DNA from 2 places in the Lysinibacillus sp. NPDC098008 genome. Region 1 is predicted to be linked to the other one. Evidence: predicted binding sites of a transcription regulator. Region 1 holds the regulator's gene; the other holds the start of a gene.
What was found. The regulator LexA, encoded in region 1, represses DNA repair genes until DNA is damaged. The targets are predictions, from matches to a motif close to CGAACATATGTTCG.

Region 1 (5,939 bases):
AGGAAGTGACGGGCACACGTATTGACTCATTAACGGTTCATAATGAGGATGGAGCTGTTACAGAAGCAGATGTAACTGCCGATCTGAATATGCTGGAGCAAGCCGAAGCAGAAGTAAATGGGGAGCAGAGCGAGGAGCAAACAAATACACCAATTGCCTCTCTTTCGAAGGAATCGCTACCAGCTAATTTAAAGCTTATTACGTTTATTTTAGAGGTTGATGCACTTGATTCTACTTCTCTTGAAGGCTTCTTACGAGAGATTGAACAACTAGAGCGTGTCATGAAAATAGATATGATTGAGTTTGAATTACCAGGAGAGCAGGAGCAGCTAACACAAGAAGATATTACTTTACAGGCTACGGTTCAAGTGACGACGTTCTATTATGATGGGGAACAATAACGATTATAGACGCACCATACTTCAACTGTATGGGCGTCTATTTGTTTAGGGGGATCACAATTTGACATTGGTTTATACAATTATTTTCTTTGTTTTTGGGCTTGTCTTTGGTTCGTTTTATAATGTCGTTGGCTTACGAATACCAAAAAAGGAATCAATTATCCAGCCACCTTCACATTGCACCAATTGTCATAGGCAATTAACAGCACGTGATTTAGTGCCTGTTTTGTCATATGTATCTTTGGGTGGAAAATGTCGAAGCTGTGGCTATCGAATTTCTTGGCTTTACCCAATGATGGAGCTGCTCACAGGCGTATTCTTTGCCTTTGCTTATTGGCAGCTAGGCTGGGGGCTCGAATTGATTGTCGCATTATTATTTATTTCATTATTGATAATTATCGTTGTATCAGATTTTGCTTATATGCTAATTCCAGATAAGGTGCTGCTATTCTTTTTGCCTTTTCTTCTTATCGGGCGCATATTATCGCCCCTCACACCGTGGTGGGATTGCCTTGTAGGTGCTGTCGTTGGCTTTGGCATATTATATGGTATTGCCGTTGTGTCCAGAGGCGGTATGGGGGGAGGCGATATTAAATTATTCTTTTTAATTGGTCTTGCCCTTGGTACAATAAATGTACTGTTAACACTATTTTTAGCAGCCGTTATTGGTTTAGTTGTCGGGTTAGTAGTATTAGCAAAACGAAAACAAGGAAGAAAAACACCCATTCCATTTGGGCCATCGATTGCATTAGCAGCAATAATTGTTTATTTCTATGGTGACTCGTTTATACATTGGTATTTAGGGTTTTGGTAGTTGTTGAATCTTTCGTAAGTATGGAGGGGATTGGGTGAAGCCAATTATTGGTATTACAGCCTTTGTGGACGATAGTTTATCTTCACAGTTAAATGCTGCTTACAGTAAAAGTATTATTGAAGCAGGAGGTATCCCGCTAATTATTCCCATTGGCGTAGAGCAGGATGTAGCAGAAATATTAGCTCTTACAGATGGTTTATTGCTATCTGGAGGTCATGATATACATCCGTTCCTGTTTGGCGAAGATCCTTCACCAAACATAGGAAAAGTTCATCCCGCAAGAGATGCGGTAGAGGTAGCTTTAATTGAGGAAGCAATTACGCGGAAAATGCCTATTTTCGGTATTTGTCGTGGCTTACAAATATTAAATGTTGCGCTAGGTGGCACATTGTATCAAGATATTGATAGCGACTATGCTGGTACAAAGCTGTTACAGCATGCGCAACAATCAGATCGAATGGTGGCAACGCATTATGTGCAAATTGCGGCTAATAATTTATTAATGGATATAATAGGGCAGGAAAAAATCGCTGTTAATTCATTGCATCATCAGGCTGTAAAGATACTAGCCGATAACTGTCAAGCAGCGGCACTATCAAGTGATGGTATTGTTGAAGCGATGGTGTACAAGGAGCTACCATTTTGTTTAGCTGTGCAGTGGCATCCAGAGGAACTAGCTACTGTAGGAGATCAGCATGCGTTAAAGCTATTCTCAGCATTTATTGAGGCGAGTTTGAAATTTAAGAAACATATGTAGGGTTGTAGGCAAAAGCTATTGAGAAGTTCGCTCTCGCTGGCTTTTGCTTCTTTTATATGCAACCGCAAAGACATACTTAATGCTGGCTTCGATTTATAGTAGCGATACATCATATTGGCTGTAATTTCTTGAATGATTAGTTTGACGCATGGAGCGAATAGCGGTTACTCTCGCAGGAACATTCACCTATAAAAATAAAAAGAGGACATGCTCAGCAAAGAAATGCATAATCCTCAAAAAATTTATGTGTATTTTAAAATATTAATGAACACGGCGATAAAGACCTACAACTTGTCCTAAAATGGAAACTTGATCAACGATAATTGGTTCCATTGTTGAGTTTTCAGGCTGTAAACGGAAATGATTTTTTTCTTTGAAGAAACGCTTGACAGTTGCCTCATCCTCATCTGTCATGGCTACAACAATATCTCCATTATCAGCAGTTGACCTTTGCTTGACAATGACTAAGTCCCCATCTAAAATACCTGCTTCAATCATGGATTCACCCATAATCTCTAACATAAATAATTGATCCTCACTTGTGCCATAGGCATCTGGTAATGGGAAGTATTCTTCGATATTTTCAATCGCTGTAATAGGAGAACCAGCTGTAACTTTCCCGACAAGCGGCACATGAATAACATGTTGCTTTTGAACGGATTCCTCTGGCTCTAAAATTTCAATTGCGCGTGGCTTTGTAGGGTCACGGCGAATAAGACCCTTTTGCTCTAACCGAGCTAAATGACCATGAACCGTTGAGCTTGAAGCAAGTCCAACTGCTTCCCCAATTTCACGTACTGATGGTGGATAACCCTTAGTTCGTACTTCTTCTTTAATGAAAGCTAAAATATCCTCTTGTCTTTTTGAAACTTTTTTCATATTGCTCACCTCTTTTTTCTAATATTATTCTTCTTATTTGTTAGTATAACAGAATACGAACATGTATGCAAACATAGGTTCGAAAAAAGTGTTTGACAAAAACGTTTGTTCGTTTTATTATAAGAACATACATTCCGAACAAACATTCTAGAAAAGGGGTAATGACTATGATTTGGTTAAAGAAAAATACGCATATCTCAATTTTAGTAGGAACTTGTTTACTGTTTGCAGCATACCTTTACATTACTGATCCAGGAGATATACGTTACGCAGAAATTCAGGTTGAGCATGGAGATAGCTTATGGTCGTTAGCAGAACAATATCGTGGTAAAATGAGTACAGATGATTGGATTAAGCTTGTAAAAGTAGAAAATGAACTACTAGATATTAAAATTGTAGCTGGTAAATCATTAGTAATACCTGTACTGGATGATCAAGCCAATCGCATCAAAACAATTGAAATTGCGAGAAATGAACAATGAGAAATAATCAACTATCAGCCGTTGTCTATTGTCGTGTGAGCACTGAGAAAGAAACACAAAGCTCCTCTTTAGAGCGTCAGCAGGAAGAACTGCAATGCTATGCAAGGGAGCAGGGCTATGAGGTAAAGGGCGTTTTTCAGGATAAGCATAGTGGCTATGATGTGGAACGAGAAGGCTTGCTTGAAATGCTGGATTTTATTAAAGAAAAGAATATTAATGCTCTTTTTGTACAAGATGAAACACGCTTAGGTCGTGGCAATGCAAGAATGGCGGTGCTACATTTATTGCAAAAATCAGCAACAAATGTGTTTTCTATGCGGGATGCAGGACCTGTTCAGCTAAATGAAATGGATACGATGTTGCTTGAGATTTTAGCGATTGTCGAGGAGTACCAGCGCAGAATTCATAATGCTAAAATTCGTCGTGGTATGCGACGGGCTGTGGAAAATGGCTATCGTCCTGAAAATAACTTATCCAATCGTGGGAATCCATACGGGCAGGAGCGTAAGGAGCTACCAGTCGAAGAAATTATTAATTTGCGTAAGCGTGGATTTACCTTTGAGGAAATTTCAATCACATTGAAGGGATTGGGCTTTGAAGTAAGTAAAGCAACTGTTCATCGCCGATTCCAAGAATATCAAGAAGGATTAGCAGGCAACTCATAAGCCCGCTAATCCTTTTTAATATAAGCTTTCAATTATCACATTATCTGGTAGCTTAAATGGATTTTCTTTATTGATTCTGTCATAAAACATAATGCCGTTTAAATGATCCATTTCATGTTGGACAACAATAGCACCATATCCTTGTAACGACATAATGAATTCTTGCCCGTGTATATCATAGGCTTTTACTTTAATTCGCTCATAGCGCGGTACAAAACCATGAACAGGTCGATTGACAGAGAGGCAGCCTTCTCCTTCAGGTAAGTAAATCATATTTACTGAATGACTGATAATTTTAGGGTTGATAAACATCATTTCCTGCCTTTGTTCATGGTCATTAAACAGTACAGCAAACATTCGTTTATCCAGTCCGATTTGATTCGCAGATAGCCCACTCCCTGGCCGTAATTTGTACTTTTTCGCCAGCATGGGGTCTTGGCTATTTTGTAAATACTGCAGCATGGATAATAAAATATCTTGATCCTCTTTTGTAACAGGTATTGTCACCTCAGCCGTTTTTTTGCGTAATAAAGGCGAGTCCTCTTTCACAAAATCTTTCATTGTTATCATATATGCTGGATGAAATTTAGTCATAAATAAATACCTCGTCAATTCGACTATTTAATACTTTAGCGATTTTAAAGGCTAATTCAAGAGTAGGGTCATACTTATCGTTTTCTATACAGTTAATGGTTTGTCGAACAACACCACATTGCTGTGCAAGGTCTGCCTGTGTTAATCCTAATTTTGTTCTTAAGATTTTAATGATATTTTTCACCTATATCCCTCCGCTTTGTCCAAAGTATTAGACATTTAGTATATGAAATTTCTCAATAAATGTCCAACTAATTAGACATTTATCATTGATGCTATTCCTCCTCCTAACCTTGCTTAAATTTGTAGCTCCTTATATAGGGAACGATAATCAATCCCTTCAAGAATGATGAAAGGTTGGTATACCTGCATTTTACGAAAAAGCATGCTATACTTTGCATACTGAGGTTATTAAGATAGATACTGAAAGGTGTGTAATAATGTTATCAAAAGAAAAGCTTAATCGCATTAATGAACTTTCTGCTAAGGCGAAAAGCGGACAATTAACAGAGGCAGAGGCGAAGGAACAAACAGCACTTCGTAAGGAATATTTAGACACATTCCGAGCAACAATGCGCAATACGATTGAAAATGTAAAAGTAGTAGATGTAGAAGGCAATGATGTAACACCAGAGAAGGTTAAACAAGCGAAGAAAAATAAATTTCTAAATTAATGTGACACATTTGCTAAATGTGTGCTGGAAAATACAAATGATATAATAAAAGCATTGTTTTCTAAAGCAATGTTGACTAAACTGTAGAAGAATAAGATTTAGGATGAGAAAGGATGTCACAACATAATGACTCAACATGCGGATCAATTAGCAATTAATGCTATCCGAACTTTGTCAATCGATGCTATTGAAAAAGCAAATTCTGGTCACCCAGGTTTACCAATGGGGGCAGCGCCAATGGCTTATACGCTTTGGACAAAACAATTACGCCATAATCCAGCAAATCCAAAATGGTATAATCGTGATCGTTTTGTATTATCAGCTGGTCATGGTTCGATGCTTCTATACAGCTTACTGCACCTTGGAGGCTATGGTTTACCAATGGAAGAAATTCAAAACTTCCGTCAATGGGATTCATTAACACCAGGACATCCTGAATATGGTCATACAGTAGGCGTAGAGGCAACAACTGGCCCACTTGGACAAGGTATTGCGATGACGGTAGGTATGGCAATGGCAGAGCGTCATTTAGCAGCTACTTACAATAAACCGGGTCATGAAATTGTTGACCATTATACATTTGCCCTATGTGGCGATGGTGACTTAATGGAAGGTGTAGCAGCAGAGGCTATTTCTTTAGCAGGTCACTTAAAGCTTGAAAAATTAATCGTGC
Region 2 (5,939 bases), on a different contig from region 1:
CTTTCCAATCCTGACTCATACGTACCATCGCTTCATAGACAGAGCTATCGCCGTGTGGATGGTAATTCCCAATCACATTCCCGACGGTTTTAGCCGATTTACGGAATGGCTTATCATGTGTATTGCCCTCTGTATACATTGCATATAAAATACGGCGCTGTACAGGTTTAAGACCGTCACGTGCATCAGGCAACGCGCGGTCTTGAATAATATATTTACTATAGCGACCAAAACGGTCACCCATTACTTCTTCTAAAGGTAAATCTTGAAACTTTTCCGTACTATTCATGCTTGGCCCTCCTCCTGCTGGATGAATTCATTGTCTAAAATATTGACATCATCCTCCATGCCGAAATCGACATTGGCTTCAATCCATTTACGACGTGGCTCTACTTTATCGCCCATTAATGTTGTGACACGTCTTTCTGCTCGTGCACCATCCTCGATTGTGACACGAATTAATGTACGTGTTTCAGGGTTCATGGTTGTATCCCATAGCTGGTCTGCGTTCATCTCACCAAGCCCTTTGTAGCGCTGTAGTATGTAACCCTTACCCACTTTTTTAATGGCCTTTTGTAAATCGCTTTCTGTCCAAGCATATTCAACCACTTCTTTTTTCCCTGTTCCTTTGGACACTTTATACAATGGTGGTAGTGCAATAAAGACCTTGCCTGCCTCAATAAGTGGGCGCATATAACGATAGAAAAACGTTAATAGCAGCACTTGAATATGAGCCCCATCCGTATCAGCATCGGTCATAATCACAACTTTATTGTACGCTGAATCTTCAACGGAGAAATCTGACCCAACACCTGCGCCAATCGCATGAATAATCGTTGAAATTTCCTCGTTTTTCATAATATCTTGCAGCTTTGCCTTTTCGGTATTAATGACCTTCCCGCGCAATGGTAAAATCGCTTGGAATGTGCGATCACGACCTTGCTTCGCGGAGCCGCCCGCAGAATCGCCCTCGACCAAATACAGCTCGTTTCTAGCAGCGTTGCGTGATTGTGCAGGCGTTAATTTTCCTGATAAAATCGTGCTACCCTTTTTATTTTTCTTGCCATTTCGTGCATCCTCACGCGCTTTTCGAGCCGCCTCACGCACTTGCTGGGCACGAATCGCCTTTCGCACAAGAGATGCCGATAATTCTGCATTTTCCTCCAGCACATATAAAATTTGCTCAGATACAACACTATCTACGGCAGAACGAGCTTCACTTGTACCAAGTTTACCCTTTGTTTGTCCTTCAAATTGCAGTAAATGCTCTGGAATTCGCACAGATACAATGGCTGCTAGACCTTCCCGAATATCCGTTCCTTCTAGGTTTTTATCCTTTTCCTTCAGCAAGCCAATTTTTCTTGCATACTCATTAAATACACGTGTGAGTGCCGCTTTTGCACCTGTTTCATGTGTGCCACCATCACGCGTACGCACATTATTGACAAAGGATAAAATTGTTTCCGAGTAGCCATCGTTATATTGAAAGGCAAATTCTACTTCAATATCATCTTGGATACCTTCTACATATTTTACAGGATGTAGCACATCCTTTTCTTCATTCAAATACGCAACGAAAGCTTCAATGCCGTTCTCATAAAAGAACACATCCTTTTTGCCTTCCTCGCGCTCATCAATTAATTCAATTTTTAAGCCCTTTAATAAAAAGGCTGACTCGCGTAAACGCTCTGCTAATGTATCATAGTTAAATTTCGTCACAGAGAAAATTGTTTCATCTGGCAAAAAACGAACAAGTGTTCCTGTTTGCTTTGTTTGTCCGATGTCTTCAAGCGTTGTCACAGGATGTCCACCATTTTCAAAACGCTGACGATAGATTTTCCCGTCACGATGAATCGTTACCTCTAAAAACGTTGATAGCGCATTCACAACAGAAGAGCCTACACCATGCAAGCCGCCGCTTGTTTTATAGCCGCCTTGCCCAAATTTTCCGCCAGCATGTAACACAGTAAAAATAATTTCAGGCGTTGGCTTTCCCATTTTATGCATCCCTGTCGGCATCCCACGCCCAAAGTCACGCACACTTACACTTTGATCATTGTGAATCGTGACAATAATATGAGCCCCAAAGCCAGCCAGCGCTTCATCCACCGCATTATCTACAATTTCATACACAAGGTGGTGAAGTCCACGGCCATCCGTTGAACCGATATACATGCCAGGTCGTTTGCGTACCGCTTCTAATCCTTCTAATACTTGTATGGCGTCATCATTATAGACGCTCGGTGACTGTTTATTCGTCAAAAAATTCCCCTCCAAAAAACAAACGCATGTTCTATTACTATTCTCATCCTAATCAATCATAGCATTTCCTGTCAAGCACTAGCGACAAGTCGTTGTTATTTTACTTTGTATATAGTAAACATCTGCAACACTTGCTTAAAATTGGGATTTCAACAACACAGCTAGCTACTTATCGTCCGTATCATTTGACGAACCCTTTCATATTTAGTTGCAAACATTTGAACGGACAAACTAGCGTCAGACTACTATTCTATCAAAGGAATGATCGATTGACAAAATGACCATTATCCCTATATTTACCCAATTACTCTCTAGTAGTTGGATTATCTATTGAATTCAAGGCTTGCTACGAATTCTCCTTCCGAACATTGTAGATTCGCAAGAAAAAGTGTAAAATACTTGTGACAAACTATTCGTTATCAAGTGAAGGAAAGGAATCCACCTTATGATCAATGGACTTATTATTTTATGCGCTTATCTAATCGGCTCTATACCTTCTGGATTATGGATAGGCAAACTTTTTTATCATACAGATATTCGTGAGCATGGCAGTGGGAACCTAGGTGCAACCAATACCTTTCGCATCTTAGGGAAAAAGGCAGGCATTGTTGTAACAATCATGGATGTTTTAAAGGGGACAGCCGCTGTTTTATTAGTGGCATTGCCTTTTTTTGCAGATAGCTCCATCCATCCATTAATGCTTGGCTTGGTTGCGGTAATTGGTCATATGTTCCCTATCTTTGCCAATTTCCGTGGCGGCAAAGCAGTGGCAACATCAGCAGGGGTATTGCTTGGTTACTCATGGCCGCTCTTCGTTCTGCTCTTTATTACATTTATTGTGACATTAAAAATCACAAAAATCGTTAGCTTAACATCTATGATAGCCGCATTAGTAGCACTTATTTATGCAATCGTTTATTATTTTGTTACAGGCGATTATGCATTAGGTATCCTAGTAGCCTTTTTATTTACCTTTATTATTTACCGTCACCGTGCTAATATTGCCCGTATTAAAAATGGCACGGAGCCAAAGGTCAAATGGCTTTAGGAAAAGAGAGGAGCATATACGTATGAACATTGCATTAACAGATCAGGCATTACAATGGTTTAAACAGGAGATGGAAGTGGAGCCTGGCGATACGATTCGCTTTTATGCTCGCTATGGTGGCTCTAGCCCATTTCATGAAGGCTTTTCACTTGGGATGACACGTGAAGAACCGATTGCCATTGGTGTGCAAACCGTGGTTGATGATGTAACCTATTACATCGAAGAAAAAGATTTATGGTTCTTTAACGAGCATAGTTTATATGTAGATGTTGATACAAGTAACGATGAATTACAATACGACTATCGTACATAAAGCAGTATATCGCTAAGATATATTGCTTTTTTTAATGTCTACTATCGTTTATCTCCCGCTAAAATTGTCTATTCTATAAATAATGACTGTCCTAGTTGAGGAGGAACACGCATGACGATCTCTCACAATACCGATACCTCCCCATTATATACATCACTATCTAAAAATCTGCAAACAATTAAGCATGCACTCGGTCATAGTAATGACCTTATGATACGTGAAATAATCATTGATAGCGTAGATCACTACACCCTTGCTGTTATTTCGATTGATGGCTTAGCTGATAAAATGATGATTGCAGATGATACTATTGATAAATTAACAGCCCATATCGAAGAAGAACAGCAGATTGATATAGCCACAATTCAGCAATATATTGGGAATGCCTATTTAACAGTTGGTGATATTGCAAATATCGAGCATTTTACAACATTGTATCGAGCGATTTTCAATGGTGAAACTGTCATTCTTTTGGACGGCTTTGCAGCAGGCATTGCTACCAACACGAAAAATGTGAAAGATCGCGCTGTTACAGAGCCATCCACCGAATCTGTTATTCGCGGACCAAAAGAAGCCTTTACAGAAACATTACGGACCAATACAGCATTAATTCGCCGAAAAATTAAAAGCCCTAACCTTTGGATAAAATCTCGTGTTATTGGTGATGTGACACAAACCAATATAGCTATCATGTATATCAATGGCATTGCTAATGACAAAATTGTCGCTGAAGTATTAGCACGTTTAGACCGTATTCAGACAGATAGCATTTTAGAGAGCGGCTATATTGAGGATTATATACAAGATGAGAAAAAATCGATTTTTCCTACTGTCTACAACTCTGAGCGTCCCGACGTTATTGCAGCTGAACTGCTTGAAGGCAAAGTAGCGATATTGGTCGATGGTACACCCTTTGTATTAGTTGTACCTGCATTATTCACATCCTTTCTACAATCAGCAGAGGATTACTATCAGCACTGGTTTATTAGCACGCTCATTCGTATATTACGATTTTTTGGTATTAGCTTAGCCTTAGTTGCCCCTTCACTTTATGTAGCTATTACAACCTTTCACCAAGAAATGCTGCCAACACCCATGCTGATTAGTATCGCCTCCCAACGAGAGGGTGTGCCCTTTCCAGCCGTCGTGGAAGCATTAATTATGGAGGTTGCCTTTGAAATATTACGTGAGGCAGGACTTCGTATGCCAAGGACCATTGGACCTGCTGTATCCATTGTTGGTACGCTTGTTATTGGGCAGGCAGCGGTTGATGCAGGCGTTGTATCAGCAGTAATGGTGATTATTGTAGCCTTAACAGCCATTTGTAGCTTTTTATTTCCAGCATATGGCTTATCGAATACCATTCGTGTGCTACGCTTCCCTTTAATGATTGTGGCAGCCATGTTTGGCTTATTCGGTGTTATGTTTGGCATTATGCTGATCATTCTTCATTTATGTAGCATTCGTACATTTGGCGTGCCTTATTTAAGCCCATTTGCACCGTTTATCACAAAGGATCAAAAAGATGCATTTCTATTGTTCCCACGCAGTCGATTGCTGACACGACCTCGCTTGATTAATCAAAAAAACATCGTTAGAGGACGTTCCTATATCACTCGTAAAGGACGAAAGGAATAAGTAATGACAAAAATAAAAAAAATTGGCTTACTATGCATCCTGACCTTGCTATTAGGTGGATGCTGGAGTAAACATGAATTAAATGAATTAGCGATTGCTATAGCACTTGGTATTGATAAGGTCGGAGATGACTATGAAATCACCGTGCAAATTGTTGACCCTAGTGAAATTTCCGTGCGTCAAGTTTCTGCGCAACGCTCCCCTGTCGTTACATACCATACAAAGGAAAAAAGCATCTTTGAGGCATTGCGAAAAATGACAACACTTGCAGCAAGAAAGCCCTATTTTTCGCACCTGCAAGTCGTTGTGCTAGGAGAAGACCTTGCCAAAGAGGGCATTCAGGAACCGCTCGATTTTATTGCGCGCGATCATGAGTTTCGCAATGATTTCAATGTGATTATGTCTTATGAGGCGACAGCAAAGGAAGTATTAAATGTCCTGACCCCCATTGAAAAAGTACCTGCTAATAAAATTGTCAATTCTCTTCGAACCTCTGAACATGCCTGGGGCTCAATCATGACAATTACTATTGATGAATTAGTCAATACCCTGAATAACAAAGAGAAGGGCACTGTTTTGGCAGCTATTGAAATTCAAGGTGATAAGAAGCTAGGCATGGACCAAACAAATGTACAACGAATCCAAACACCCGTATTATTGCGTTATGCAGGCTTAGCC

Region 2: the regulator LexA is predicted to act here: its motif matches at 2,282-2,295, upstream of parE (DNA topoisomerase IV subunit B).

What each region holds. Positions count from the first base shown of each region.
Region 1 is NZ_JBIWBA010000003.1:4,703-10,641, forward strand. Features, by position in the region: gene ACIQVU_RS04720 (hypothetical protein) at 1-401, shown strand, start outside; gene ACIQVU_RS04725 (prepilin peptidase) at 463-1,215, shown strand; gene ACIQVU_RS04730 (gamma-glutamyl-gamma-aminobutyrate hydrolase family protein) at 1,250-1,972, shown strand; gene lexA (transcriptional repressor LexA) at 2,234-2,851, opposite strand; gene yneA (cell division suppressor protein YneA) at 3,019-3,333, shown strand; gene ACIQVU_RS04745 (YneB family resolvase-like protein) at 3,330-3,998, shown strand; gene def (peptide deformylase) at 4,014-4,592, opposite strand; gene ACIQVU_RS04755 (helix-turn-helix transcriptional regulator) at 4,585-4,776, opposite strand; gene ACIQVU_RS04760 (DUF896 domain-containing protein) at 5,033-5,266, shown strand; gene tkt (transketolase) at 5,393-5,939, shown strand, end outside.
Region 2 is NZ_JBIWBA010000001.1:68,919-74,857, forward strand. Features, by position in the region: gene parC (DNA topoisomerase IV subunit A) at 1-289, opposite strand, end outside; gene parE (DNA topoisomerase IV subunit B) at 286-2,262, opposite strand; gene plsY (glycerol-3-phosphate 1-O-acyltransferase PlsY) at 2,708-3,310, shown strand; gene ACIQVU_RS00360 (HesB/YadR/YfhF family protein) at 3,333-3,623, shown strand; gene ACIQVU_RS00365 (spore germination protein) at 3,735-5,261, shown strand; gene ACIQVU_RS00370 (Ger(x)C family spore germination protein) at 5,265-5,939, shown strand, end outside.